Regions from separate parts of the Leclercia adecarboxylata genome, predicted to be linked through region 2. Evidence: predicted binding sites of a transcription regulator. Region 2 holds the regulator's gene; the other holds the start of a gene.
The links. The regulator PurR, encoded in region 2, represses purine synthesis genes. The targets are predictions, from matches to a motif close to CANGCAAACGTTTGCNTG.
Positions count from the first base shown of each region.

Region 1: FHN83_RS16715 (nucleoside-specific channel-forming protein Tsx) is a predicted target of PurR. The motif match lies at 4,930-4,947, and genes of this name have one in related genera.

Region 1 covers NZ_CP040889.1:3,134,540-3,142,160, reverse strand. Annotated here, with positions in the region: gene FHN83_RS16755 (aldo/keto reductase) at 1-427, shown strand, start outside; gene thiL (thiamine-phosphate kinase) at 520-1,491, opposite strand; gene nusB (transcription antitermination factor NusB) at 1,571-1,990, opposite strand; gene ribE (6,7-dimethyl-8-ribityllumazine synthase) at 2,012-2,482, opposite strand; gene ribD (bifunctional diaminohydroxyphosphoribosylaminopyrimidine deaminase/5-amino-6-(5-phosphoribosylamino)uracil reductase RibD) at 2,573-3,676, opposite strand; gene nrdR (transcriptional regulator NrdR) at 3,681-4,130, opposite strand; gene FHN83_RS16720 (DUF3251 domain-containing protein) at 4,284-4,823, shown strand; gene FHN83_RS16715 (nucleoside-specific channel-forming protein Tsx) at 5,085-5,969, shown strand; gene FHN83_RS16710 (helix-turn-helix transcriptional regulator) at 6,079-6,759, opposite strand; gene FHN83_RS16705 (VOC family protein) at 6,772-7,137, opposite strand; gene secF (protein translocase subunit SecF) at 7,280-7,621, opposite strand, start outside.
Region 2 covers NZ_CP040889.1:4,147,361-4,154,981, reverse strand. Annotated here, with positions in the region: gene FHN83_RS21560 (C40 family peptidase) at 256-1,077, shown strand; gene sodB (superoxide dismutase [Fe]) at 1,202-1,783, shown strand; gene FHN83_RS21550 (MFS transporter) at 1,822-2,988, opposite strand; gene cydH (cytochrome bd-I accessory subunit CydH) at 3,153-3,242, opposite strand; gene purR (HTH-type transcriptional repressor PurR) at 3,538-4,563, shown strand; gene punR (DNA-binding transcriptional activator PunR) at 4,569-5,492, opposite strand; gene punC (purine nucleoside transporter PunC) at 5,608-6,804, shown strand; gene cfa (cyclopropane fatty acyl phospholipid synthase) at 7,085-7,621, shown strand, end outside.

The sequences.
Region 1 (7,621 bases), 1.0 Mb from region 2:
GGATCACTACAATCTGATCTACCGCGAAGAAGAGCGCGAGATGTTGCCCCTGTGCTACCAGCACGGCGTGGCGGTGATCCCGTGGAGTCCGCTGGCGCGCGGGCGTTTGACCCGTCCGTGGGGCGAAACCACGGCCCGCTCGGTGTCCGACGAGTTTGGCAAGACGCTGTATGACGAAACCGAAGCCAACAACGCACAGATCGCCGAGCGTTTAACGGGTGTTGCCGAGGATCTCGGAGTGACGCGCGCCCAGGTGGCGCTGGCGTGGGTGCTGAGCAAAAGGGGAGTGGCAGCGCCGATTATCGGCGCTTCGCGCGAAGAGCAACTGGATGAGCTGATCAACGCCGTGGATATCACTCTGACGCCGGAGCAGATTGCCGAGCTGGAGACGCCGTACAAAGAGCATCCGGTAGTTGGGTTTAAGTAATAAAAAAGCCGGGTGGCGGCTTCGCCTTACCCGGCCTACAAATTTGCACTCACCGTAGGCCGAGTAAGCGCAGCGCCACCCGGCAACACAGGTCAAGCGAAGTGATCGTACCCTTTCCAGTCGAGCGTCACCGGCTCGCCGTTCTGCACAAACTGCAGCCCTTCGCTTTCCGGCATGATCTGCCCGATACAGGTGTACCGCGCCCCCAGATTGGCTAACGCCACATCCAGCGTTCCGCGATTAAGCTCAGGAACGGTAAAGCACAGCTCATAATCTTCGCCGCCGGAGAGCGCCCAGCGTAAGGCGCGCTCTGGCTCGACATGCCTGCGCATCGCCTCTGAGAGCGGGAATTCGTTCAGATCGACTCGCGCGCCAACGCCGCTGGCCTTGAGGATATGCCCGAGATCGGAGATCAGGCCATCCGACAGATCGATGGCAGCGCTGGCGCGATCGCGCAGCGCCTGCCCCTGCAAAATACGCGGCGTCGGGCGCAGATGACGTTGCAGGAAATAGGCCGCGTCATCGTCGTTTTCCACCACGAATTGCTTCTGCAAAATGGCCAGTCCTGCCGCGCTATCGCCCGGCGTACCGGTCACGTAGATCCAGTCGCCGGGCTTCGCGCCAGAGCGTTTCAGCGCGCGCCCTGCCGGCACGTAGCCGTGGATCGCCAGCGTCATCGACAGCGGTCCGGCGGTGGTATCGCCACCGATCAACTGCATATCGTAGTAGTTAAGCTGTTCAAACAGCGCGTCGCTGAAGGCCTCAAGCCAGCTTTCATCGACCTTCGGCAGGGTCAGCGCGAGGGTTAACCACGCCGGATCGGCTCCCATTGCCGCCAGATCGCTCAGGTTCACCGCCAGCGCTTTATACGCCAGATCGGCAGGATCGATATCCGGCAGAAAATGGTGGCCGCACACTAACGTGTCGGTGCTGATTGCCAGCGTCTGTTTATCGGGAATATTGAGAAGTGCACAGTCGTCGCCGATGCCGGTTTCCACATCGCGACGCGAGCTTCTGACTCGGTCAAAATAACGGGCAATCAGGGAAAATTCGCCGCATGCCATACGTTATGCCTCAGCAAAGAAAATAAAAAAACCGGAGCCCGCACCGCCCGATGGGCAGTACGACACTCCGGCTTGCGGATCACTTTTTACGGGGACGGATCGCAGGTGCAGCTTTATCCAGCACGCCATTCACAAACTTGTGGCTGTCTTCAGCACCGAAGGTTTTCGCCAGTTCGATCGCTTCGTTGATGGCCACTTTGTACGGCACATCGTCACGTTTAGACAGCTCAAAGAGTGCGATACGCAGCACCGCTTTTTCAACCTGGCCCAGTTCTTCGAGCAGACGGGACAGGTACGGCTTCATCAGACCGTCGAGATACGCGCTATTAGTCGCCACTCCCGACAGCAGTTCACGGAAGTACACGACGTCAACGTCTTTGACGTCTTGTTCCGCCAGGAACTGGTATTCAACATCAGCGATGTCGTTCTGGGACAACTGCCAGGAGTAAAGTGCCTGAACGGCACATTCACGGGCGCGGCGACGAGCAGCAGGTTTCACGGAATTCCCCTTACAAAAAAATCAGGCCTTGATGGCTTTCAATACATTGATCATTTCAAGCGCGGTCAGTGCAGCTTCTGCACCTTTGTTACCGGCTTTGGTGCCAGCACGTTCGATGGCTTGTTCAATACTTTCAGTGGTGAGTACGCCGAACGCGACAGGAATTTCTGCATCCTGAGCCACGTGCGCCAGACCGTTGCTTGCGCCACCCGCAACATATTCAAAGTGCGCGGTACCGCCACGAATCACCGTACCCAGCGCAATTACCGCATCGTACTTGCCGGTTTTCGCCAGTGCGCCCGCTGCCAGTGGCAGTTCGTAAGCACCCGGAACCCAGACAACGGTAATGTTTTCGTCTTTCACCTGGCCGATACGTTTCAGGGCGTCAATCGCGCCATCCAGCAGGCTGTCGTTGATGAAGTTGTTGAAACGCGCAATGGTGATGGCGACGCGAGCGTCCGGGGTAGCAACGGCTGCTTCAATAATGTTCATACTCTTCCTTAACGGGTTCATTTGGTGGCCCCGCAGGGGGGCGGATTTTATCATAATATTTTGCGCACTGCTTCCCTATTTAGGCAAGCCTTACGCGGTGGTCAGGTGGAGGCAGACATCCGGTCCAACCGGACGTATCTCGCTGAAGTTAAATGCCGGTGCATCCGCCAGTTTTTCCAGCCCGGGCAAGGTGCATAAGCCGCGGGCGTCGCTGCCTAACAGTTTAGGTGCCAGATAGACGATCAGCTCATCCACCAGCCCGGCCTGCAACAGCGCGCCGGCAAGCGTCGGGCCAGCTTCAACCCAGATACTGTTGATCTGCTGTTTGCCCAGCAGCATCATCAGCACCACGAGATCGAGATGCCCGTTATGCTCAGGCACCATAATGCTGCGCACGCCTTCCGGCCAGCTGCGGTCATCCTGCTGGGTGCGGGCAAACCAGGTTTCACCCGGCTGCTGCACAATGCGATGCGCAGGGGTGACGCTGTTCTGCCGGTCGACCACAATGCGCAGCGGCTGGCGTAAATTCTCCTGCGGATAGAGCGCCTGGGTATCAGCGTTCAGCTCATCCCAGCGCACGGTCAGGGCAGGATCGTCCGCCAGCACGGTAGCACTGCTGGTGAGAATAGCATGGCTTTGCGCGCGCAGACGTTGCACATCGCGCCTTGCCTGCGGCGACGTGATCCACTGGCTTTCGCCGCTGGCCATTGCCGTGCGGCCATCCAGCGACGCGCCGAGTTTCAGCTGCACGTAAGGAAAACCGGTCCGCATCCGCTTGAGGAAGCCTTTGTTCAGACGTTCGGCTTCACTCATCATCAGGCCGTGGCTGACGTCGATTCCGGCCTCCTGAAGGCGGTAAAGACCGCGACCGGCTACCTGAGGATTAGGATCCTGCATTGCCGCCACCACCCGTGAAACGCCCGCAGCGATAAGGGCATCGCAGCACGGCGGGGTGCGGCCATGATGGCTGCAGGGCTCCAGCGTGACATAGGCGGTTGCGCCCCGCGCCTTCTCTTCTGCCATGCGCAACGCGTGCACTTCGGCATGCGGCTCGCCAGCGCGATAGTGAAAACCTTCCCCGACGATCTCGCCATCTTTCACAATGACGCAGCCGACATTCGGATTGGGATGGGTGGTAAACCGCCCGCGCTGCGCCAGCTTCAGCGCTCGCGCCATGTAAATCTCATCCTGCATGGGCTTAATCCTGTAGGCGGGCGATCTCTTCGCCGAACTCTTTGATGTCTTCGAAACTGCGGTAAACGGAGGCAAAGCGGATATAGGCCACTTTATCGAGCTTTTTAAGCTGCTCCATCACCAGGTTGCCGATCATTTTACTCGGCACTTCGCGTTCGCCGGTGGCGCGCAGCTGGGTTTTGATGTGGTTAAGCGCCATTTCAACGTCATCTGCACTCACTGGCCGTTTTTCCAGTGCCTTGAGCATCCCGCTACGCAGTTTCTCTTCGTTGAACGGTTCGCGAACGTCGTTACTTTTCACCACGCGCGGCATCACCAGCTCTGCCACTTCAAAGGTCGTAAAACGTTCATTACACACCAGGCACTGCCGACGGCGGCGCACGGACGAGCCCTCTCCCACGAGTCGGGAGTCGATTACTTTGGTATCCACGGCGAGACAGAATGGGCAATGCATACGGTGTCCTGACTATCGGGTTGACTGAACTCTATTTTACCCCGAACTGGCCCCACAACAAAGAAGGAGCGTTTTTGAGATAAAGGATCTATACGAATGGCAGCCTGGTTGACTACCCTTAGCAGAATCCGATAATTCAGGGAAATAATTGCCATGACAAGACGTTACCTGAGGATCCTGCTGGTGGGAAGCCTCTTTAGCCTCAGCGCCTGCGCGCAGCAAAGCGAAGTTCGTCAGATGAACCAGAGCATCAGTTCGCTGAATACGACCATGAACAAGCTCAACCAGGAAACCGTCAAAATCACCCAGCAGAACGCGCTGAACGCCAAATCGACCAGCGGCGTCTATCTGCTTCCGGGCTCGAATACGCCAGCCCGGCTGAACAGCCAGATTGGTACGCTGAAGATGTCGATGGTCAACGTCGCGCCAAATGCCGACGGCACCCGCGCCACGCTGCGCATTCAGGGGGAGTCCAACGACCCGCTGCCGGCTTTCAGCGCCACCGTGGAGTGGGGCCAGATTCAGGGCACCACCGACAGCTTCCAGGAACAGAACGTGCAGACCCAGCTGATTAACGCCCCTGCCAGCGTGCTGGCACCGAGCGATGTCGACATTCCGCTACAGTTAAACGGCATGACGCCGGATCAGCTCGGCTTTATCCGCATTCACGATATTCAGCCCGTCCAGCAATAATCCCCCAGCGGAACGTGTTTCGCGTTCCGCTCTCCTCTGAAGTGTAAACATTGGCAACAAAGATGTTTGCCATTACAATCCGCTTCGTCAAAAATACGCAAACGTGAACGCAATCGATTACGTATGTGAGAGAACTGTGAAACAACACATATTTTTGTGAGCAAGGATTCCTATAATAGGCTCCCAGAAACACGAAATATTTAGAAACGCAATTCGCGCCTTTTTCACTCCCGTAAGGGATTTCAAATCAGTGGCATCATTATGAAAAAAACATTACTGGCAGCCGGTGCAGCGCTGGCCCTCTCTTCTACTTTTACTGTGCAGGCAGCAGAAAACGACAAACCAGAGTACGTTTCCGACTGGTGGCACCAGAGCGTTAACGTCGTCGGCAGCTATCACACCCGTTTTGGACCACAGATCCGTAACGATACCTACCTGGAATACGAAGCCTTTGCCAAGAAAGACTGGTTTGATTTCTATGGTTACATGGATGCGCCGGTCTTCTTCGGTGGTAACACTGACGCGAAAGGTATCTGGAACCACGGTTCCCCACTGTTCATGGAGATTGAACCGCGCTTCTCTATCGACAAGCTGACCGGCACCAGCCTGGCGTTTGGTCCGTTTAAAGAGTGGTACTTCGCGAACAACTACATCTACGACATGGGCCGCAACAAGTCCGGTCGTCAGAGCACCTGGTATATGGGTCTGGGTACCGACATCGACACCGGTCTGCCGATGAGCCTGTCCATGAACGTTTATGCCAAATACCAGTGGCAGAACTACGGCGCAGCGAACGAAAACGAGTGGGATGGCTACCGTTTCAAAGTGAAATACTTTGTGCCGATCACCCAGCTGTGGGGCGGCAACCTGAGCTACATCGGCTTCACCAACTTTGACTGGGGTTCAGACCTGGGCGACAACGACTTCCGTGACCTGAACGGTAAGAAAGCGCGTACCAACGACTCTATCGCGTCCAGCCACATTCTGGCCCTGAACTACGATCACTGGCACTACTCTGTTGTTGCCCGTTACTGGCACAACGGTGGTCAGTGGAACGACGACGCAAGCCTGAACTTCGGCGACGGTGACTTCAGCGTTCGCTCTACCGGCTGGGGTGGTTACCTGGTTGTGGGTTATAACTTCTAACCTGGTGGTTGGTGCCGGGTGGCGGCTACGCCTTACCCGGCCTACAAACCTGTAGGCCCGTGCAAGCGTAGCGCCGCCGGGCAAAAAAGCCAGCTCAAGAGCTGGCTTTTTATTGCTTCACTTTCCTGAGAAAATCCGCCAACGACCTGTCCGCGCTTTCGCTAAACCGCCTGTCCGTCATTGTGATATTCAGACACCTGTCGAGCCGGAAACAGCGATAGTCATCGCGCCGTTCGCACCAGGCCGCCAGCAGCCAGTGCTCTCCCCAGAAGAACAACCCCAGCGGCTGCACCTCGCGGGAAGAGAGCTGTCCGGCTTCATCCCGATAATGCAGCGCCAGCACCCTCTGGGCCGATATCGCCTGATGAATCAGATCGAAACCGCTGCGGGAGTGGTTCTGCATGGCAATATCCGGGGCATAGATGCGCGTCTGCTCGGCCTTGCGGCGGCTCTCCTCCGGCAGGATCGCCAGCACTTTCTCCTGCGCCGACTCCAGCTCGCGCGACAGCGACTCCCCGCCCCAGGTTTTGAGCAGGCGGATCGCCACCATCAGCGCTTCCGATTCCCGGTTGGTCAGCATCAGCGGCGGCAGGTCGAAACCCGACATCAACCGGTAGCCGCTCCCCGCCTCCCCTTCCACCGGCACGCCGGAGAGCGACAGATCCCGGATATCGCGGTAGACCGTGCGTTCAGACACGCCCAGCCTGTCCGCCAGATGCGCTGCCGTTGTCAGACGCCTGCCGCGCAGGATCTGCACAATCTGAAACAGGCGGTCAGCGCGTCGGGTCATAGATTCTCCGGATCAGGCGGGTTGATGAAGACCGACGCGGTTGCCCTCGCTGTCGGTAAAGAGCGCAATGGTGCCAATACCGTGCGGCAGCTCCAGCGGGCCGAACACGCAGGCACCACCGGCGGACGAAACGCGATCCAGTGTGGCCGCCAGATTGTCAGTATGCAGATAGATAATAGCGCCCTGCTGCGACGGTGTAATGCCATCAAATTTCGCCAGCGCGCCGCCGGTAGCCGGATCGTCATGAGGGAAAACAGCCAGCTCAGCGCAGTCCATTTTCTCGCGTCTCAGCGACACCTGCATCACCGGCTCGTAAAATTTGATGGCGCGATCCATCTCAGCAACCGGAATTTCAAACCAGTTAATCACACTTTTCATACATCCTCCTGCCTGTTGTTTGGGGTCAGAAGGAGTCTACGCCAGGGCTCCTGACAGCATACTGTCAGGAGTGTTTGTCAGGAGCAGGCAAAAAAAATCCCGGCCATAAGACCGGGATTTTGCTGACGTAACAGCATTTCCGTTACGGCAGGATGGACGGTTGATCCGCGCCCTCTTTTTCCACTTTCTGCTGGAGCAGGTGCTCGCGCTTCATGCCCAGTTTCAACGCCAGCGCGGACGCGACGTAGATGGAAGAGGCCGTACCGATGGAGACACCGATCAGCATGGTCAGCGAGAAGCCTTCCAGAATCGGACCGCCGAAGAGATACAGCATCAGGATCACCATCAGGGTAGTCCCGGAGGTAATCAAGGTACGGTGCAGCGTCTGGGTCAACGACACGTTAAAGATTTCGTACGGCGTACCGCGACGGATCTTACGGAAGTTTTCACGGATACGGTCCGATACCACGATACTGTCGTTCAG
Region 2 (7,621 bases):
CACCTTTATGATTTTACCGCGCGTCCTTTAAAGATGCATTCACAACATACCTTATCGCGAGATTAGCTGCGGTTTTGCACAGCTAATGTACAGAATGCCCCTGTGAAATTCTGATATTTTTGCACTTGCTAACGAAACACAGTTTTAGATGCAAAAAGTTTATTAACGTCGGGCCTTTTTATAGATTAGAATCGACGAGTTTTGTAAATCATACGCAGGGTTATTTATATCCTGCGATTACCAGGGGAATGCCCAGTGGCGCGAATAAATAAATTCTCGATCACGCTCTGTGCTTTGCTGTTTTCATCTCTCACCTTCACGCCGGTGGCAAACGCCTCAGAGCAGGCGCGGCCTTCTGCCGCCCATAAAACGCATCTGGCGAAAGCAACCGAACCTAAGAAAAAAAGCAGCACCAGTAAAACCAGCAAAAAAGAGAGCACGAAAAAAAGCACTACCAGCAAAAAGAGCAGCAGCAAAAAAAGTAGCCTCGCTAAAACACAGCCAGCCACCTCCAGCAAGAAAAGCAAAACTTCCTCCCGCAGCGCGACCCGCACCACGCAAACCGCCTCCCGCGTTGTGACAGAAAAATGCACCACCCGTAAAGGACGCAAAACGCAGTGCGTCAAAACCAGCAAAACCACGACCCTTGCTGAAGCGCATAAAGTCCGGGTGCAAAAGGCGCAAAAAACGGCGTTAAATAAACTAATGGGCCAGATTGGTAAACCCTATCGCTGGGGCGGTTCCTCGCCGCGTACCGGTTTCGACTGCAGCGGCCTGGTTTATTACGCCTATAAAGACCTGGTTAAATTCCGTATTCCGCGCACCGCGAACGAAATGTACCACCTGCGTGACGCCTCTCCGGTCGATCGCGGCGAGCTCGAAAGCGGCGATCTGGTGTTCTTCCGCACCCGTGGGCGCGGCACCGCCGACCACGTGGGCGTTTACGTGGGCAACGGCAAATTTATCCAGTCCCCGCGTACCGGCCAGGACATTCAGATCACCTCCCTGAGCGAAGACTACTGGCAGCGCCATTACGTCGGCGCGCGCCGCGTGATGAAGGCCAACACCCTGCGTTAATCTCCCCTACCCCGCTGGCACGCCAGCGGGGTAAGTTCCTCTTTTGCATACCCTTTCAATTTGCTACTCTACCCTTACATTCAATATGGTTATTGAATGGATCACTATAATAAGGAGAGAAGCAATGTCGTTTGAATTACCTGCATTACCGTATGCAAAAGACGCCCTGGCCCCGCATATTTCTGCGGAGACCCTGGAATACCACTACGGCAAACACCACCAGACCTACGTTACCAACCTGAACAACCTTATCGCCGGTACCGCCTTTGAAGGGAAAACCCTGGAAGAGATCGTGCGCAGCTCCGAGGGCGGCGTATTCAACAACGCCGCACAGGTATGGAACCACACCTTCTACTGGCACTGCCTGGCACCACAGGCCGGTGGCGAACCGACCGGTGAACTGGCAGATGCCATCACCGCTACCTTCGGCAGCTTTGCAGAGTTTAAGGCGAAGTTTACCGACGCGGCGGTGAAGAACTTTGGCGCAGGCTGGACCTGGCTGGTAAAAGAGGCGGACGGCAAACTGGCCATCGTTTCTACTTCCAACGCGGGCACGCCGTTGACCAGCAACGCCACCCCGCTGTTAACGGTGGATGTTTGGGAGCACGCGTACTACATCGATTACCGCAATGCGCGCCCGAACTATCTTGAGCACTTCTGGGCGCTGGTAAACTGGGCGTTTGTTGCGAAGAACTTCGCGGCGTAACAAAAAAAGCAGAAGGCCCGGCCTTCTGCTTTTCTGTTTTATTCGGTAGCACACACCGGATCAGGTTGTTTTCTGTCAGCAGTCAGCACCAGCAGAAGCCCCAGCGCCGCAATGATGGCCCCCATCACCGGAACGAAGCTGTAACCCAGTCCGCCCGAGATCACCGCCCCACCGGCCGCCGCCCCCAGCGCATTCCCGAGGTTAAACGCCCCGATATTCACGGAAGAGGATAACCCCGGCGCATCGCTCGCTACACGCATCACGCGCATCTGCAGCGGTGGTACTACCGCAAAGGTCGCCATTCCCCACACCACCATCGCAAATGCCGCGCCCACTTCGTTACGCGCCAGCCACGGGATCGCCAGCATGATGACGATCAGCAGCAGTAAAAACCCCTTCAGGGTGCCGCTCACGGAGCGGTCCGCCAGCTTGCCGCCGAGGAAGTTGCCAAGCGAGAAACCGACGCCAATCAGCACCAGCATCGCGGTGACAAAGGCAGGCGTGGCGTTGTTAATGTCATGCAGGACCGGTGCAATGTAGGTGTAGAGCGTAAACATCGCCCCGGCACCGAGCACGGTAGTCAGCAAGGCCGAGAGCACCTGCGGGCGCATCAGCACCGCCAGCTCTTTGCGCACTTCCGGCTTTTCGCCCGCCCCGCCCGCTGGCAGAGAGAAGAACAGTGCGATCATCGAGACCACGCCGAGCAGCGCGGTTGCGAGGAATGACATGCGCCAGCCGATCGCTTCGCCCATCCAGGTCGCGGCAGGGACGCCGCCGATGTTGGCGATGGTCAGCCCCATAAACATGGTTGCCACGGCGCTGGCCTGTTTGTGCTTCGGCACCACGCTTGCGGCCACCACAGACCCGAGGCCAAAGAAGGCGCCGTGGTTGAGGCTGGTCAGAATGCGCGACAGCAGCAGGGTGGTGTAATCCGGGGAGAGCGCCGAGAGAACGTTACCGACGGTAAAGATCGCCATCAGGAAGATCAGCGCGTTACGGCGACCGCGGTGCGACAGCAGCAGGGTCATCAGCGGCGCCCCCACCATCACGCCGATGGCGTAGGCGCTGATCAGCATGCCTGCCGCGGGAATAGAAACATCCACACCCCGGGCAATCACCGGTAACAGCCCCATCGGGGAAAACTCGGTGGTGCCGATACCAAACGCACCAATGGCCAGGGCCAGCAGCGGAAAATTGATTCTCATACTTCAACTCCAGACACCGTGTCGTCAGGCGACACAGAACAATGAAGGCGAAAGCATGACATCAATCACAAAAAATGAGAAGTTAACAATTTGGCAAAAGATTTTTGCAGGGAGCGTAACAATAAAGGAAGGGAGACGAGGGAGCGGTGACTCCCTCGCGAGGATCAGTGCAGCGCAGCAGTCAGACCGCTTGCTACGATCAGACCCAGAACAATAATGGTGGTAACCAGCGAAAACTTAAGATCGGTACTCATCAATTTTTCTCCTTTTAATCACCCCATGAAGAGTGAGCTTGCTCATTTTTGCACAGTTCAGGGTAAAAATCTTGCGGGAATTAGGTTGATATCCATTTTTACTCTTCCCCTTTTGGTCAAGATCAGACAAAATTCCACGCTAAATTTATTAGCGTACCGGCCATTGACCCCCTCCTGACGTCCTGTGTCGTTTTCCCGGCGTACCGCAATTCAAATTGCGCAATTAGGGCGAGTGAAGGCAAACGTTTACCTATTGGTTTTTCAGGAGCTTAGATATGGTCTGGAGTGACATCTGATGGCAACAATTAAAGACGTAGCGAAACGCGCAAACGTTTCCACTACAACCGTATCACATGTTATTAACAAAACCCGCTTTGTGGCGGAAGAGACGCGTAACAACGTCTGGGCAGCGATCAAAGAGCTGCACTACTCTCCCAGCGCCGTGGCCCGCAGTCTGAAGGTGAATCACACCAAATCGATCGGCCTGCTGGCGACCAGCAGCGAAGCCCCCTACTTCGCAGAAATTATTGAAGCGGTAGAGAAAAACTGCTTCCAGAAAGGCTATACCCTGATCCTCGGCAACGCCTGGAACAGCCTCGAGAAGCAGCGGGCCTACCTGTCAATGATGGCGCAAAAGCGTGTCGACGGCCTGCTGGTGATGTGCTCCGAATATCCGGAGCCCCTGCTGACGATGCTGGAAGAGTATCGCAATATTCCGATGGTGGTGATGGACTGGGGCGAAGCGAAAGCCGACTTCACCGACTCGGTGATCGATAACGCCTTTGAAGGCGGCTATATGGCCGGACGTTATCTGATTGAACGCGGTCACCGCGACATCGGCGTTATTCCGGGGGCGCTGGAGCGCAATACCGGTGCCGGGCGTCTGGCCGGTTTTATGAAAGCGATGGAAGAAGCGTTAATCACGGTGCCGGAAAACTGGATCGTGCAGGGCGACTTTGAGCCAGAGTCCGGCTATCGCGCCATGCAGCAGATCCTCTCCCAGAGCCCGCGTCCGACCGCTATTTTCTGCGGCGGCGACATTATGGCGATGGGCGCCCTGTGCGCCGCCGATGAAATGGGTCTGCGCGTGCCGCAGGACGTTTCGCTGATCGGCTATGATAACGTGCGCAACGCCCGGTTCTTCACCCCGGCGCTGACCACTATCCACCAGCCAAAAGATTCGCTGGGGGAGACGGCCTTCAACATGCTGCTCGACCGTATCGTCAACAAGCGCGAAGAGTCGCAGTCCATTGAAGTGCATCCGCGTTTGATCGAACGCCGCTCCGTCGCCGATGGCCCGTTCCGCGACTACCGCCGTTGATCCCCTCAGGGAGCCAGCACCTCTGGCTCCCGCAGCCACTCCCTGTTCATCGTTTCACTGTCCCCCAGATAATCCAGCAGCCACGCCAGCGCCGGTGACATATCGTTTTGTTGCCAGGTCAGGCAGCAGGCCGCATCCGGGAACGGGTTCTCCAGCGTCAGTTCCACCCATTTGCCGCTGTCGATCCACGGGCGGGCAAAATGCACCGGCACCATCCCCACGCACAGTCCGGCCGAGAGGCAGGTTGCCGCCGACTCCCAGTCCGGGGTGACGATCCGCCGCTGGTTGTCCAGCAGCCAGGTGATGCGTTTTGGCAGCGAGCGGGAGGTGTCTTCCCGCACCAGCGACGGCCAGTTGCGCAGGGTATCATCGCTGAGCGGGTCGGGAAGCGCGGCCAGCGGATGATGGCTCGCCACCACGCAGATCCAGCTCAGCATGCCCATATCGCGAAAAGCGTAGCGTCCCCCCACCGGGATCGCCTGGGTCGCGCCGATGGCCATCTCCACCCTGCCGTCCGCCAGCGCATCCCACACGCCGTTAAAGACCTCCTGGGAGACCCGCAGCTCGACGTCAGAGAAGTGACGGTAAAAATCGACAATCATCTGGCGGGTGCGCTCGGGGCGAACGATGTTGTCCACCGCAATGGAGATGTGCCCGCGCCAGCCGTTGGCGATCTGCTGGCACTGTTCGCGGGTGATCTGCATTTTTTTGATAACAGAGCGCCCCTCCTTCAGAAACCACATGCCGGCCGGGGTGAGCTCCACGTCGCGATGGCGCCGTTCAAACAGCGGCACCGCCAGCCACTCCTCAAGCTGACGCACCGTATAGCTGATCGCCGAGGGAACGCGGTGCAGCTCCTGGGCCGCGCCGCTGAAACTGCCGTTACGCGCCACGGCGTCCACCACTTCAAGGGAATATTCAGACCACATTTTCTGCCTGCAAAAAATTTGAATGCAACCGCCAAATATTAGCGTTTCACAAGCGGGATTGCACTGCCTACACTCAGCGGCTACCTAAACCTGCACCCATAAGGACAATAAAACAATGCAACCCAGGAAAGGATTTTTAGTCTGGCTTGGCGGCCTGAGCGTACTGGGCTTCCTCGCCACCGATATGTATCTGCCTGCCTTCTCGATCATGCAGGAAGATCTGCAAACCCCGGCGGCCGCCATCAGCGCCAGCCTGAGCCTCTTCCTTGCGGGCTTTGCTTTCGCGCAGCTGCTGTGGGGACCGATGTCCGACCGCTTCGGGCGTAAGCCGGTTCTGCTGACCGGTTTAGCCATCTTCGCGCTGGGCTGTCTGGGCATGCTGTGGGTACGCGATGCCACCTGGCTGCTGGTGCTGCGCTTTATCCAGGCGGTAGGCGTCTGCGCGGCGGCGGTCACCTGGCAGGCGCTGGTGACGGACTACTACCCGGCGACGCGGACCAACCGGATTTTCGCCACCATCATGCCGCTGGTGGGGCTGTCACCGGCCCTGGCACCGCTGCTCGGCAGCTGGATCCTCGCCCATTTCAGCTGGCAGGCCATTTTTGCCGTGCTGTTTGCCATCACCCTGGTGCTGATGATCCCGGCCTTTTTCCTGAAACCGGTCGCGGCAAAAGCGGATCGGCCTGAGTCCCGCGTCACCTTCTTCACCCTGCTCCGCTCGCGTGTTTATCGCGGTAACGTGCTGATCTACGCCGCCTGTTCCGCCAGCTTCTTCGCCTGGCTGACCGGCTCGCCGTTTATCCTCAGCGAGATGGGCTACAGCCCGGCAGCGATCGGCCTGAGCTACGTGCCGCAGACCATCGCCTTCCTGATTGGTGGCTACGGCTGTCGCGCTGCGCTGCAAAAATGGCAGGGTCACCAGATGCTGCCGTGGCTGCTGGGCCTGTTTGCGCTCAGCGTGATAGGCACCTGGGCGGTAGGGTTTATTCCGGGCGTGAGCCTGGCGGAGCTGCTGATACCCTTCTGCCTGATGGCGGTGGCGAACGGCGCGATCTACCCTATCGTCGTCGCGCAGGCGCTGCGTCCCTTCCCGCAGGCCACCGGCAGCGCGGCCGCGTTGCAGAACACCCTGCAGCTGGGCCTCTGCTTCCTTGCCAGCCTGCTGGTCTCATGGCTGATTGCCACCCCGCTGCTGACCACCACCAGCGTGATGGTCGCCACCGTGATACTGGCCGCGCTGGGCTACCGGATGCAGTACCTCCCTGCCCGCCAGCAGCATGACGAGATGCAGGCGGAGTCCTCTCGCGCCTGATGGCGTAACTGATTAGGGTGCTAACGATTTTCTGTTGAAGCACCCATTTATCAGGCCTATACTTATTAGCGCATTCTGATAAATACGAAAATTATTAAGTATTAACGGGAGCCGGAGTGCTCCCGTTTTAGCATGGATGGCCTTTCGGCAAGGGTTATCTCCCTTCCTCTGTTCTACGTCGGATATTAGCCTCGCGGGTCACACCGTGAGATTTCTCACAAACCATAAAGAGCGGCTACGCTGTTTAAGGGTTCTGATCACATCATGTGGTGGAGAAGCTATGAGTTCATCGTGTCTGGAAGAAGTCAGCGTTCGCAAAGATAACTGGTACCGGATAATCAATGAAATGCTGAGCCGTGCAGGGATCACCATCAACGGCCCGGCATCCTTCGATTTGCAGGTCAAACACCCCGACTTTTTTAAACGCGTCCTGCAGGAAGGGTCGCTTGGCCTTGGCGAAAGCTATATGGACGGCTGGTGGGAGTGCGAGCGCCTCGATATTTTTTTCAATAACGTCCTGCGGGCGGGCCTGGAGCAGCAACTGCCCAACCACCTGAAGGATACCCTGCGTATTGCCGCTGCCCGCCTGTTCAATCTGCAAAGTAAAAAGCGCGCCTGGATTGTCGGCAAAGAGCATTACGATCTCGGCAACGATCTGTTCAGCCGCATGCTCGACCCGGCCATGCAGTACTCCTGCGGTTACTGGAAACAGGCGACCAGCCTTGAGCAGGCGCAGCAGGATAAACTGCGCCTTATCTGCGAAAAACTGCAGCTGGAACCCGGCATGAGGGTACTGGATATCGGCTGCGGCTGGGGT